Regions from separate parts of the Gordonia sp. NPDC003585 genome, predicted to be linked through region 3. Evidence: riboswitches for the same ligand, from Rfam matches in the RefSeq annotation. Region 3 holds a riboswitch; each other region holds the start of a gene.
The links. A riboswitch is a leader RNA that binds a small molecule or an ion and turns the genes downstream of it on or off. The one in region 3 is predicted to bind cobalamin.

Region 1: linked by a shared signal. The riboswitch ahead of metE (5-methyltetrahydropteroyltriglutamate--homocysteine S-methyltransferase) and the one ahead of cobN (cobaltochelatase subunit CobN) in region 3 are both predicted to bind cobalamin.
Region 2: linked by a shared signal. The riboswitch ahead of ABZW74_RS04845 (CbtB-domain containing protein) and the one ahead of cobN (cobaltochelatase subunit CobN) in region 3 are both predicted to bind cobalamin.

Annotation. Positions count from the first base shown of each region.
Region 1 covers NZ_JBEXMX010000046.1:27,714-32,243, reverse strand. Annotated here, with positions in the region: gene metE (5-methyltetrahydropteroyltriglutamate--homocysteine S-methyltransferase) at 65-2,356, opposite strand; cobalamin riboswitch at 2,500-2,734, opposite strand; gene ABZW74_RS14320 (cold-shock protein) at 2,896-3,102, shown strand; gene uraH (hydroxyisourate hydrolase) at 3,449-3,775, opposite strand; gene uraD (2-oxo-4-hydroxy-4-carboxy-5-ureidoimidazoline decarboxylase) at 3,775-4,305, opposite strand; gene ABZW74_RS14305 (solute carrier family 23 protein) at 4,315-4,530, opposite strand, start outside.
Region 2 covers NZ_JBEXMX010000012.1:16,498-21,027, reverse strand. Annotated here, with positions in the region: gene ABZW74_RS04850 (ATP-dependent helicase) at 1-3,485, opposite strand, end outside; cobalamin riboswitch at 3,547-3,677, shown strand; gene ABZW74_RS04845 (CbtB-domain containing protein) at 3,714-3,938, shown strand; gene ABZW74_RS04840 (CbtA family protein) at 3,967-4,530, shown strand, end outside.
Region 3 covers NZ_JBEXMX010000004.1:33,419-37,948, forward strand. Annotated here, with positions in the region: gene ABZW74_RS01720 (precorrin-2 C(20)-methyltransferase) at 1-1,394, opposite strand, end outside; gene ABZW74_RS01725 (precorrin-8X methylmutase) at 1,397-2,020, opposite strand; gene ABZW74_RS01730 (precorrin-3B synthase) at 2,063-3,244, opposite strand; cobalamin riboswitch at 3,288-3,447, shown strand; gene cobN (cobaltochelatase subunit CobN) at 3,499-4,530, shown strand, end outside.

The sequences.
Region 1 (4,530 bases), on a different contig from region 3:
CACACACAGAACTACCACGTACACACGAGATCCCTTGTGTACGTGGTAGTTCCAGGTGTATGTATCAGACCAGCTGCTCGCGCATGGTCTGCGCGGCGGCGACCATGTTGGTGAGCGACTCGATCACTTCTTCGTTGCCGCGGGTCTTGAGCCCGCAGTCCGGGTTGACCCACAGGCGGCGAGCGTCGACCGCCTTCAACGCGGCCGCCAGCGACTCCTCGATCTCGCCGGTGGCGGGCACGCGCGGCGAGTGGATGTCATAGACACCCGGTCCGACCGCATTGGAGAAGCCGACCTTGTTGAGGTCGTCGAGCACCTCCATGTGCGAGCGGGCCGCCTCGATCGAGGTGACGTCGGCGTCGAGGGCCGCGATCGCCCCGATGACCTCGCCGAACTCCGAGTAGCACAGGTGGGTGTGCACCTGGGTGGTGTCAGCGACACCCGACGTGGACAGTCGGAACGCGGTGACGGCCCAGTCCAGGTAGGCGGGCTTGTCGGCGTCACGCAGCGGCAGCAGCTCGCGCAGCGCGGGCTCGTCGACCTGGATGATGCCGACGCCTGCCTTCTCGAGGTCGACGGTCTCGTCGCGAATCGCGAACGCGATCTGATTCGCCGACTCCGATAGCGGCTGATCGTCGCGGACGAACGACCACGCCAGGATGGTGACCGGCCCGGTGAGCATGCCCTTGACCGGCTTGGCGGTCAGCGACTGCGCGTAGGTGATCCAGTCGACGGTCATCGGCGTCGGACGGCGGACATCGCCGTACAGGATCGGCGGACGCACGCAGCGGGTGCCGTACGACTGCACCCAGCCGTTCTGGGTGGCGAAGAATCCGTCGAGCTGCTCGGCGAAGTACTGCACCATGTCGTTGCGCTCGGGTTCGCCGTGCACCAGCACGTCGAGACCAATCTTCTCCTGCAGTGCAACCACATCGGCCACCTCGGCCTGCATGCGGCGTTCGTACTCCGCCTCATCGATCTCGCCCTTGCGCAGCGCGGCCCGAGCCAGTCGGATGGCCGAGGTCTGCGGGTAGGAGCCGATCGTGGTGGTGGGCAGCGGAGGCAGACCCAGCTGCTCGTACTGCTGCTCCAGCCGGGCGGCGGCCTCACCGCGGGTGATGTCGGCCGACGTCACGGCCTCCAGCCGGGCGCGGACCGCCGGGTCGTGCAGCCGGTCATCGGTCTCACGGGTGGCCAGCGCGCGCCGGCTCTCGTCGAACGCTGCTGCCTCGCTGTCGCGACCGTCGCGCAGGGCGTGAGCCAGCGCCGCGACCTCGCGATACTTCTCCGACGCGAAGGCCAGCCAACCGCGGAGGTTGTCGTCGAGCGTGTCCTCGGCGTCGAGGGTGTAGGGCACGTGCAGCGTGGAGCACGACGTGGAGACCGCAAGGTTGCCGACCGACCCGAGGATGGAACCGAGGGTTCCCAGGGCCTTGTCCAGGTCGGTGCGCCAGATGTTGCGCCCGTTGACGACACCTGCGACGACCAGCTTGTCGGCGAGCTCGGGGACGGCGGCGACGGAGTCGACGCTGCCCTCCACGAGATCGACGGCGATGCCCTCGACACCGGTGCGGGCGAGTTCGCCGAGCGCGCTGCCCGGGTCGCCGAAGTAGGTGGCGACGAGGATCGCCGGCCGGCGCGAGACCCCGGCGAGGCGTTGGTATACAGCACCGGCGAGTTGCGGCAGGCCCTCGACGGCGTCGGTGACCAGCGCGGGCTCGTCGAACTGCACCCATTCGACGCCGGCGTCGACCAAATGGTCGAGGAGCTCGAAGTAGGCGGGCAGCACGTCGTCGATGCGTGTGATCGGGTGAGCGGCGCCGTCGACCGCCTTGGCCAGCGCAAGGAACGTGACCGGTCCGATGATCACCGGCCGGGCAGCGACGCCCAGGCCGTGGGCCTGCGCGATCTCGGCGAGAACCTTCTCGGGGCGCAACCGGAACGTCGTCGAGTCGGAGATCTCCGGCACCAGGTAGTGGTAGTTGGTGTCGAACCACTTGGTCATCTCCAGCGGAGTGACGTCGGCGTTGCCGCGTGCGGCGGCGAAGTAGCGGTCGAGCGGATCGTCGATGCCGGCCACGCGCGGCGGCAGTGCGTCGAGCATGGCGGCGGTGTCGAGCATCTGGTCGTAGTACGAGAACGAGTTGACCGGGATCGAGTCCAGCCCGGCGTCGGCGAGTTCCTGCCAGGTCTGACGACGAAGATCGGCGGCGACCTTGTCGAGGTCGGTGGCCGAGACGCGTCCGGCCCAGTAGCCCTCGACAGCGCGCTTGAGCTCCCGACGGGCCCCGATCCGGGGTGTACCCAGGACAGTTGTGGTGAACCGGCGAGCCGGTGATTTCCCAGAGGTTGACATGGAAATGCTTCTCCTGCAAACGATGTGGATGGTCCGCCGCCGGCAGGGAGGGTCGACAAGCCCCATCGCGCACGGCACTGCCACAGCACGATTCGTCTTCTTCGACCAGCGCCCATTCCACGAGGCGGTGAGCCACCGGACGCGGCGCGTCCGGTACCGCTGGCAGGTCTTCGGACTCGTCGGCGGGCGCGGCAGAAGGTCTCTGCTGCGCGGTCCTACTGGCCGTCGCTTCCCAGACCCGTGGTCCAGTGCTTGTGACGGCGGTCGTTCCGACATACCGCTGCGGGACAGTTCCGGATTCTCACCGGATTCCCTCTCACCCGTCCCGTGTGGGACAGGTTCGACGCCGAACGCGGGAGCAGGGGCTCCATAGTCAACCCGGTCGGCGAACCAGTTGCGTGTGTCAGGCTACCGTCCCGCAGTGCCTCGACAACAGGGCGGTGTGGACACGATTCACCTTGGTGGCCCGCAGTGTGGCAAGATGTATCGGCGCGCCTCAATTGAGGCACGTCTGCATAAAGAGAGAAGTACACAGCATCATGGCTCAAGGAACCGTCAAGTGGTTCAACAGCGAAAAGGGCTTCGGCTTCATCGCTCCCGACAACAGCACCGATGGTGACGTCTTTGTTCACTACTCGGCCATCCAGGGCGGCGGATACCGCAGCCTCGACGAGGCAGAGCGCGTCGAGTTCGAGGTGGAGCAGGGTCCCAAGGGTCCCCAGGCGACCTCGGTCACCAAGCTCTGACACCGACTTAACAGCGACGCCGTCCGGATTTTCCGGGCGGCGTCGCTGTTGTTGTGGCGTCTCTATCCCCTACCGCAGGCCAGGTGCGAACCCTCCTCCGCTGCCTGAGCTAGGTGCGACGAGCCCTTGCGAGGAGCCTCGAAGGCCTGGCGACGTCATCTCACCAGGCCCTTCGAGGCTCGTCGACTTCGAGACGCTCCATGCTCGTACCTCGCAATGGGGCTCCTCAGCCCGGCGGCTTGCGCTCCTCGCACCTCAGGGAGCGGAAGTTGGGGCACCTCAAGGTGGAGCGGGAGTGTGGCACCTCAGGGAGCGGAAGTGGGGCACCTCAAGGTCGAGCGGGAGATCAACTACCCCGATACGTCGAGTACGAGTACGGGCTGAGTAGAACCGGCACATGGTAGTGCCGGTCGGGATCGTCTACTTCGAAGCAGATGTCGATCTCCGGATAGAAGCCGTTGATGTCGTTGTCGGCGAACCATTCTCCGGTGTCGAAGACGAGGTGGTAGATCCCCGGCACCAGCGGATCGGTGTTGACCTGACCGATACGTCCGTCGGAATCCGTACTGCCCGAGGCCAACTCGGTACCGCTCGCGTCCTGCAGGGCGACCGCCACCCCGACCGCCGGAGAGCCGGACACCGCGTCGAGGACGTGCGTGGACAACCCGGTCATCAGCCCGCCTTCTCGTCGGCGAATTGTCCGGCCGGTGCCAGCATCCGAATCAGCCTGCTGCGGTTGATCTTCGCGAGCTCCATGCGCAGCACGCGTCGTTCGGTGTCGGCGTCGTTGCGGATGCGTTCCTTGAGGATCGCGAGTAGTTCGTCGGCCGGGCGTCCGTTGGCGAACACCAGGTAGACGTGGCCGAACTTGTCGTCGTAGGCCTTGTTCAGATCCTTCAGCTCGGTCAGCACGGCCGGGTCGGCGCCCGATACCCCGCTTTGTTCACGCTGCGACGACGGGTTGTCGGGCCGGTCCCCGATGCGGGGATGGCCCGACAACGCCTCGTCGAGGTCGGCGTCGGTCAGCTCGGCGAGAATCAGATCCGCGTACTCGAGCAGTGCTTCCTCGTCGGCGAACGGACGTGCCCGGGCAACCCGAAGGGCCCAGATCGACGAGCTGCAGCACTCGTAGAGCGTGCTGATCGCCTGCCGTTCGCTGAGCTCGTTGAAACTCTCGAGCCCACGCCAATCCACCCGTCGCATACCCCTACCCTAAGAGAGTTCGGGCTGGCGGCTGAATCGGGCCGAGGTGATCGGATTGGCGTCGGCGACGAGATCATCGAAGCGGTAGTTGGCGATCTTCGCGATCTCGATGAGCGCAAAGGACTTCTCCGACGTCTCGGAGTTGTCCATGCGTGCCCAGCCGTTGCGCAGCACGCGGTCGTAGCGTTCGGTCTCGCGGGCACAGATCACCAGCGGGAACCCGAA
Region 2 (4,530 bases), on a different contig from region 3:
GACAGCAGTTCGTCGAGCATGGCCGGGGTGTAGTCGGCGACCCGGCTCGGCAGGATGAGGGACTCCCACGCCGACGCCGGAAGCTGGTATCCGGCAAGCTGATCGATGACGGTCGCCACGCCGTCGACTCCGCTGAGCCTCTCGTCGGATGCCACGTGATGCCAACTCGACAGGAAGCGGGTCAGCGTGGGCGCGTCGACCGGTGCGATGTCGGCGCGGGTGGCGGCGAGCGATCCGCGCCGGATCTGCCCCAGCACGTCGGCGTGACACCACTGCGTCGTCGATCCCGCGTCGGGGTCGGGCAGGAAATCGCCCTCGATCACCTTGCGCTCACCGGCCAGGCGCACCAGGGTGTCTCGGACCACCGCCGTCGCCATCCCGATACCCTCGGCCGCCTCGGCAACGGTGAACGGACCGTGCGTGCGCGCGAAACGGTGGACCAGGTCGGTGACGGGATCGGGGACCGGCTCGGTGTAGGCGGCCGGAATGCCCAGTGGCGCGGGGATTCCGAGGGCATCACGCAGGCGTGCGGTGTCTTCGACCGCCGCCCACAATGGGAAGCCGCGATGGGTGACCGAGATGATCGGGCCGGCGCGGTGCAGGTCGGCCAGTACGGCAGCGGCGTCGTCACCCTGATATCGGGCGGCCACGTCGTCGGTGGTGAGCGGGCCGAGCCAGCGAAGCAGGTCGACGATGTCCTCGGCGTCGCGCGCCTGCCGAGCCGGATCGAGACGCTGGAGTCGGCGTACGACGTCGGCGATCACCGCGGGGTCGAGCAGCTCGCGCAGATCCACCCGGCCGAGGAGTTGGGCGAGCAGGCTCGTGTCCAACGACAGTGCCGCGGCACGGCGTTCGGCGAGCGGTGCGTCGTCGGAGTACATGAATGCACCGACGTACCCGAACAGCAGCGACGCCGCGAACGGCGATGGCTCGGGGGTCTCGACCTCGACCATCCGCACCCGGCGTCCAGCGATTCCGCGGAGGAGGTCGGTCAGCGCGGGCAGGTCGTACACGTCCTGGAGGCATTCGCGCACCGCTTCCAGCACGATCGGGAAGTCGGGGAATTGTGATGCGACGGAAAGGAGTTGTGCGCTGCGCTGGCGCTGCTGCCACAGCGGCGCGCGTCGGCCAGGATCGCGTCGGGGCAGAAGCAGTGCGCGCGCGGCGCATTCGCGGAACCGGGATGCGAACATCGACGAGTCGGCGAGCGCATCGGTGACCATCTGCTCGATGTCGTCGGGGTCGACGACGAAGACTGAGGCGCCGGGTGGTTCGTCGTCGGTGTCGGGCATCCGCACGATGATGCCGTCGTCGGAGGCGGTGGTCGCACCGTCGAGGCCGAGGGTCTGCTGCAGCCGCGCGGAGATGGCACTCGCCCACGGTGCGTGGACACGTAAACCATAGGGGGAGTGCAGGATCACCCGCCAGTCGCCGAGCTCGTCGCGGAAACGTTCGACGACGAGGGTGCGGTCGGTGGGGAGGTGGCCGGTCGAGTCGCGCTGCTCGGCGATCAGTGCTGCCAGGTTGTCGCGCGCATAGTCGGTGAGGCCGAGTGCATGTGCGTGTTTCTCGAGTTGCTCGGGATCGGCGATGGCGCCGGTGAACTTGCCGATCGCCACGCCGAGTTCGGCGGGCCGTCCGACGGTGTCGCCGACCCAGAACGGCAGGCGGCCGGGCTGTCCGAAGGCCGGCGTGACGAGAACACGGTCGTGGGTGATGTCCTCGATCCGCCAACTCGTGGCGCCCAACGCGAACACGTCCCCGACGCGCGACTCGTAGACCATCTCTTCATCGAGTTCGCCTACGCGGGTGGATTTTTCCCCGACCATGAAGACACCGAAGAGCCCGCGGTCGGGGATGGTTCCGCCGGAGGTGACGGCCAGACGCTGAGCTCCGCGTCGGCCGCTGATGGTGTTCGCGTCGCGATCCCAGGTGACGCGAGGGCGGAGTTCGGCGAACTCGTCGGACGGGAAACGCCCCGAGATCAGGTCCAGAGTCGATACGTACACATCGCGGCTGAGTTCCCGGTACGGCGCGGCGCGGCGGATGACGTCGAACCATTCGTCGACGTCGAGGTCGTCCATTGCCGCGGCGGCGATCGTCTGCTGGGCAAGGACGTCGAGCGGATTCGACGGGACGCGCAGTTGCTCGATGTCGCCGGCGAGCATGCGTTCCACGGCGACCGTGCAGTGCACGAGATCGGTGCGGTGCTTGGGGTAGAGCACGCCCTGGCTGATCTCGCCGACCTGGTGACCCGCCCGGCCGATCCGCTGGAGACCACTCGCGACCGACGGTGGCGATTCCACCTGGATGACCAGATCGACCGCGCCCATGTCGATGCCGAGTTCCAGCGAACTCGTTGCAACCACGCAGCGCAGCCGACCCGACTTCAGGTCGTCCTCGATCTCGGCCCGCTGCTCCTTGCTCACCGAGCCATGGTGGGCGCGGGCCAAGGCGGTGGGTGCGCCGCCGCTGGCGCCGCTCGCCATAACAAGCGCAGGTGCGCCACCGGCTACACCGGGATTTGGCGCATTGGTGACCGGCGTCCCCGAGCGGTCGGCGTGGATCTCGTTGAGCCGAGCGGTGAGTCGTTCGGCGAGGCGCCGGGAGTTGGCGAAAACGATCGTTGCGCGGTTGCTTTCGATGGCGTCGACGATCGAGGCCTCCACATGCGGCCAGAGGGAGCCGGCGGTCGGGGAGAAGGCGTCGTCGAGGTCGTCGTCGGGTGCATCGGCGGGCGGCGGGATGTTCGCCATGTCCGGCACAGGCACGTCGACGCGCAGATCGAAGGTCTTCGCGGCGGGCGGTCGGACGACGCGGCAGGGACGGGAGCCGGCCAGGAACTGCGCGACCAACTCTGGCGGTCGGACGGTCGCCGACAACCCGATCCGCTGTGCCGGCTCGTCGAGCAGCTCGTCAAGTCGTTCAAGGGAGACCGCGAGATGGGTGCCGCGCTTGGTGCCGGCGACGGCGTGCACCTCGTCGACGATGACGGCGTCGACGTTGCGGAGAGTGTCGCGGACCGACGAGGTGAGGATCAGATACAGCGACTCGGGGGTGGTGATGAGGATGTCCGGTGGCTGCCGGGCAAGGAGCCGGCGCTGATTGGCCGGCGTGTCCCCCGAGCGCAGGCCGACGGTGATGTTCGGTTCGGGAAGGCCGAGCTCCTGGGCCGCACGCGTGATCCCGGTCAGGGGGGCGCGCAGGTTGCGCTCCACGTCGACCGCAAGTGCTTTGAGTGGCGAGATGTAGAGGACGCGGGTGCCGTGCGCGCGGTCGGGTTCGGCGGCCAGACGGTCGAGCGCCCACAGGAACGCCGACAGCGTCTTGCCAGACCCGGTAGGCGCGATGACCAGTGTGTTCTCACCGTCGGCGATGGAGTTCCATGCCCCGGTCTGAGCAGCAGTGGGCTCCGGGAAGGCGCCACTGAACCACCGCCGCGTCGGGGCGGTGAAGCGCTGCAGTACAGACGCGGTTCGGGCCACCTCGCCATCATCCCCTACGGCTGTGACAACTCCGTGGCGCGAGCGCGAGCAGGCCGAGCCGGTCAGGGTATAAGGTCAGCACACGCCAGTGCGGGGAATCCGGTGCAAGTCCGGAACGGTCGCGCCGCTGTGAACGACGGTCAACTGAGAATCGACGTGAGTCAGAGTGCCGCGCTGGTAACCGGTTCAAACGAACTGCCGACGCGTGATCGGCGAAAGGACAGGCAGATGACTGCTTCCACCAAGGCGGCACCCGCATCTCGGGCGCTCGCGGTACCCAATCTCTCCGTCGCCAGCGCGGCACTGTGGCTCAGCCTCACCGTGCTGCTGGCGTCGATGGCCTACTACTTCCTGGGCTACGACCAGGGCGCGGTGTCGGTGTTCGGTTCCGACACCCACATCCACGAGTTCGTCCACGACGCCCGCCACTTCCTCGGCTTCCCCTGCCACTGAGCGAATCTGAGCCAGGAGACAAATAAACATGGAGAAGAAGTTCATCGGCGCCGGCCTGTTCTCAGGCCTGATCGCCGGAATTCTGTCGTATCTGTTCGCCCGACTGTTCATCGAACCGCAGGTCGCCAAGGCCATCGACTACGAGGATCTGCGTTCGGGCGCCGAGGAGGAACTCGAGATCGCGGCGGGCGGACACGTCCACGGTGAGGGTGGCGAGGTGTTCACCCGCGCCATGCAGCAGAACCTCGGTGCCGGAGTCGGCACGCTGGTGTTCGCGTTGTGCATGGGCGCGTTCTTCGCAGTCGCGTTCACCGTGCTGTGGACCTATGTCGGACGGCGTTACCCTGCGACCGATCCGCGGTGGCTCGCCGGCGCACTCGGGGTGATCGGGTTCGTGTCTTTCTTCGCGGTTCCGTTCTTCGCGTACCCGGCGAATCCGCCGGCGGTCGGCGACGACGACACCATCGGCGCGCGCTCGGGTGCATTCCTGACCATCACGTTGATCTCGGTGGGCGCGGCGATTGCGGCCGTCGTGTTCGCGTTCTGGTTGCGCCCCCGCATCGGCGGGCTCGTCTCGGCCATCGTGAGCGTG
Region 3 (4,530 bases):
TCGACGGTGGCCGCTTCCAGATCGCCGACCGTCGTCACCGTCACCGACTCGTCCGGCCCGCCGACGTCGCGTCCGACGATGACTACCCGGTCCGGTGAGACCTGTTCGGCCAGAATCTCTTTGAGCGCGCCCACCTGCCAGGCGCGGCTCGCCGATCCCGGGTTGTAGATCGCGATCACCAGATCGGCGTCCACCGCCGCGCGAATCCGTCGTTCGATGACTTCCCACGGCTTGAGCCGATCCGAAAGCGAGATGATCGCGAAGTCGTGGCCGAGCGGAGCCCCGACCGTGGCCGCCACGGCGGTTGCCGCAGTCATCCCGGGCACCACGCGAACCGGGACATCCTGCCAACGTGATTCGGCCGCCACCTCCGCCACCGCCGCGGCCATCGCGAATACCCCTGGATCACCGGACGAGACCACCGCGACCCGAGCACCGCGCCGCGCAAGATCGAGCGCGAACTCTGCACGTTCCGCCTCGACCCGATTGTCGCTGGCGTGCATCCGCTGGCCGGGCCGCGGCGTGACCCGCTTGAGATAGGTGGTGTAGCCGACGAGATCGGTCGCCGCGGCCAGTTCCGCACGGACCTGCGGGGTGGTCCACGACTCCCGGCCGGGTCCGAGGCCGACGACCACCACTTCGCCTGCAGTCGACGCAGACTCGGCATACCGCGGGTTGTTGCGGCGACCGGGTACGACGACGATCGAGAAGTACGGCACCTGCGCCGGATCCACCTCCGCAGCCGGTGCCACCCGCTCCACGGTGGTCGATGCACGCTCCACGTACCACGCCTCGTCGAGGCGGCCTGCGTAGGCGAGAGCCTGTCGGACGCGTTCGAAATTGCGGCCGAGTTTCATCACCACGATGGCGTCGGCCGAGGCGAAGCGCAGACGCAACTCGTCGGCGTCAGCCGTACCCGGCACCACCGTCAGGGTCTCGTCGCCTTCCACCAGCGGGACGCCCGTCGCGGCCGACGCAGCGCTCACCGACGTGACGCCCGGGACGATCTCGGCATCGAACTCGTCGGCGAGACGCTTGTGCATGTGCATGTACGAGCTGTAGAAGAGGGGATCGCCTTCGGCGAGCAGTGCGACACTGCGACCCTCCCGCAGATGCGCGGCGAGGATATCCGCACTGGCGGAATAGAAGTCGTCAAGAGCTCCCTGATAGCCGCCCGGATGGTCGGTGGTCTCGGTGGTCACCGGATACATCAGCCGTTCTTCGATCTGACCATCGCTGAAGTACGGTTCCGCCACCGTCCGAGCGATGCTGTTGCCATGTCGCGCACAGTGATACGCGATGACATCGGCCGCGCCGATCACCCGCGCAGCCTTCACCGTCACGAGTTCGCTGTCGCCGGGGCCGAGTCCGACGCCCCACAGTTTGCCGGTCACGCTCACTCCTGGGCCGACGCGAGGGCGTTGAGGGCGGCGGCCGTGATCGCCGACCCACCCCGGCGACCGGTGACCGTGATGAATTCCAGATCGGTCCGTTCCGCTAGGGCCGCACACGATTCGGCGGCGCCGACGAAGCCGACCGGGGCGCCGACGATGGCCGCGGGCCGAGGTGCGCCGTCGTCGATCAGATCGAGAAGCGCGAACAGAGCAGTCGGCGCGTTGCCGATCGCCACCACCGATCCTTCCAGGCGTGTAAGCCAGAACTGCAGCGCCGCAGCAGTTCTCGTTGTGCCCATTCGTTCGGCGAGTTCCGGCAGCCCGGGTTCGCCCAGGTAACACAGCACGTCGTTGTCGGCGGGCAGGCGCTTGCGGGTGACCCCGGCGGCTACCATCGAGGCGTCGCAGAGGATCGGTGCGCCGGAACCCAGCGCGGCCCGCGCCGCCTCGACCACCCCGTCGGTGGCCACGACGTCAGCCGGCAGGTCGGTCTGTCCGCAGGCGTGGATCATCCGAACCACCACCGTGGCGACGTCGGGGGCAAATGCGGTGAGGTCGGATTCGGCGCGGATGGTGGCGAATGACTGTCGATAGATCGCGGCGCCGTCACGCAGGTAGTCGGTCATGGTGGGCTCAGTGTATCGAGCCGCCCGCACCGGGCTCGACGGCTACTGCCCGCGTTCGGTCGTGCGATATCCGTCCGGACCGGCCTCGACGCGCAGGTGTGGCGTGACCGGGGAACCGCACCCGCGGCCACACCCGACCCAGTGTTCTCGCTCGGTGACCTCCTGCCCGGACGCCACACGGGCGAGCAGATCCTCGCGTACCGGGGCCAGCCCATTGCTGCAGCCGGGTGCTCCCGCACAGCAGCTGACCGCTGCCCACGGCGACGACGCGTCGAAGGTCAGCCCCATCGGTGCGAGCACCCGCACCACGGTCTCCGCGACGCCCTCGGTGAGGTCGCAGACCAGGATCTCGCGATCGGGCGTGAAGATGATCGGAGCGCCGATGGCGGCCAGGAATTCGGCCAATCGGGCCGGCAGCCTGCCGAGTTCGACAACCGACCCGAGCAGCACCATCCCGTTGTCCTGCTCGAACCACCCGACGATCGGTTCGGTCTCGGTTTCCGGCCGAGGGTAGCCATCACCGACCGGATCTAGGCCTTTACCAGCGCGTTCGACGACGCGGGCCTGATCTGCGGCGTCTAGGTCGGCGAACCGCCACGCGGTCGGCGCCACCTCGAGCATCGCGTCGGCGACCACGAGGAGCGCGTCGACGATCGATTCCGCCCCGGTGGCCGACCCGAGCGTCGCACCGCCGACGACTATGTCGGCGAGCGGGCCGGGCCGGGCTGATCGATGGTCGGTGCTCGCGCGAGCCACCGCGTGGACATCGGGTGAGCGTCGGGTGATGTCGCCGCGACCGTCGTCCAGACCGAAGAGGAATCGCCCGGACAGCGCCGCGAATCGATCGTCGGCTCGCAGCCGCTCGTCGAGAAGCCGGATCATCGGTCGTACGTCTACGACACCGCCGATGCGGCCCGACAGCGGGCTTGCCTCGATGTTCCGGATCTTCTCGTGCGACGCACTCGGGACCAGCCCTGCGCCGGTGACAGCGGCGGCGACGGCCTCGACATCGGTGATGCCGCGCAACTGCAGATTGGCTCGCGCCGTGAGCTCGAGATGGCCGTCGCCCCACTCGGTTGCGACGCGGGCCAGGGTCTCGAGTTGGGGGCCGGTGATCTCTCCGCCGGGGAGCCGGATGCGCGCGAGGTGACCGTCGGCGGCCGGGTGCGTGCTGAACACCCCGGGGCAGCGGTCGGCGGCGGATCGTCCGGCAGGCTGGCTCACCAGTCCAGCGTACGACCGCGCGCAGCATGCCCTGCTCTACACCGGTCGGCTCGCGATTGCGGGTTCGGTAGTCTCGATGCACCGAGAGCACAGAAGCCGGTGTGAGTCCGGCACGGTCGCGCCACTGTGACGGGTAGCCCTGCGTCGTGAGAGCGACTCCGCGGCACCGAAGTCAGACCTGCGCCCCCGGTCACCGCATCACGACACAACCGTTACGACACGCTCCGGGCGCGACATCCCGGCGAGGAGATCTGATGATCCTGCTGCTCTCGACCTCGGACACCGATCTGCTCACCGCCGCCGCGGCTGCCGAACGGGACGGGGTCGACATCGCCGGCGCGAATCCGTCGCGCATCCTCGCCGACGACATCCCGGACCTGGCCGCAGACGCCGATCTTCTGGTCGTGCGCATCCTGGGCGGGACACGAGCCTGGGAGGACGGCCTCGCCGCGGTGGCCGCGACCGGCAAACCCCTCGTGGTGTGTTCGGGAGAGCAACAACCGGACCCTGATCTGATGGCGCAGTCGACGGTCCCGTCGGGTGTGGTCGCCGAAGCCCACAACTATCTCGCCTTCGGCGGGGTGGAGAACATGGTGGGTCTGCACAACTTCCTGTCCGATACCGTGCTGCTGACCGGGCTGGGGTTCGAGCCGCCGCAGCAGACGCCCGCGTGGGGGGTGCTCGACCGCTCGGCCCGGTCCGATCTGCCCGAGAACGCCCCGCGGATCGCAGTGCTCTATTACCGCGCGCAACACCTCGCGGGCAACACCCGCTACATCGATGCGCTGTGTGGCGCCATCGAGGAACGCGGAGCACACGCCCTGCCCGTCTTCTGCGCGTCGCTGCGTACCGCGCCCGACGATCTCATCGATCTGCTCGGTACCGCCGACGCGCTCGTGGTGACGGTCCTCGCGGCAGGCGGTGCCACCCCGGCCACTGCGTCGGCCGGCGGTGATGACGAGGCCTGGAACATCGAACGTCTTGCCGCGCTGGACATCCCGATCCTGCAGGGGCTGTGTCTGACGGGTTCGCGCGCGGACTGGGCAGACAACGACGACGGCCTCTCGCCCCTAGACGTGGCCACCCAGGTCGCGGTTCCCGAGTTCGACGGCCGCATCATCACGGTGCCGTTCTCCTTCAAGGAGTTCGACGAGAACGGGCTGCCCTGGTATCAGCCCGACCTCGAACGCTGCGCCCGCGTGGCAGGTATCGCCGTTGCGCACGCCCGCCTGCGGTCCATCGTGCCCGCGCAGCGTCGCATCGCGATCATGTTGTCGGCCTACCCG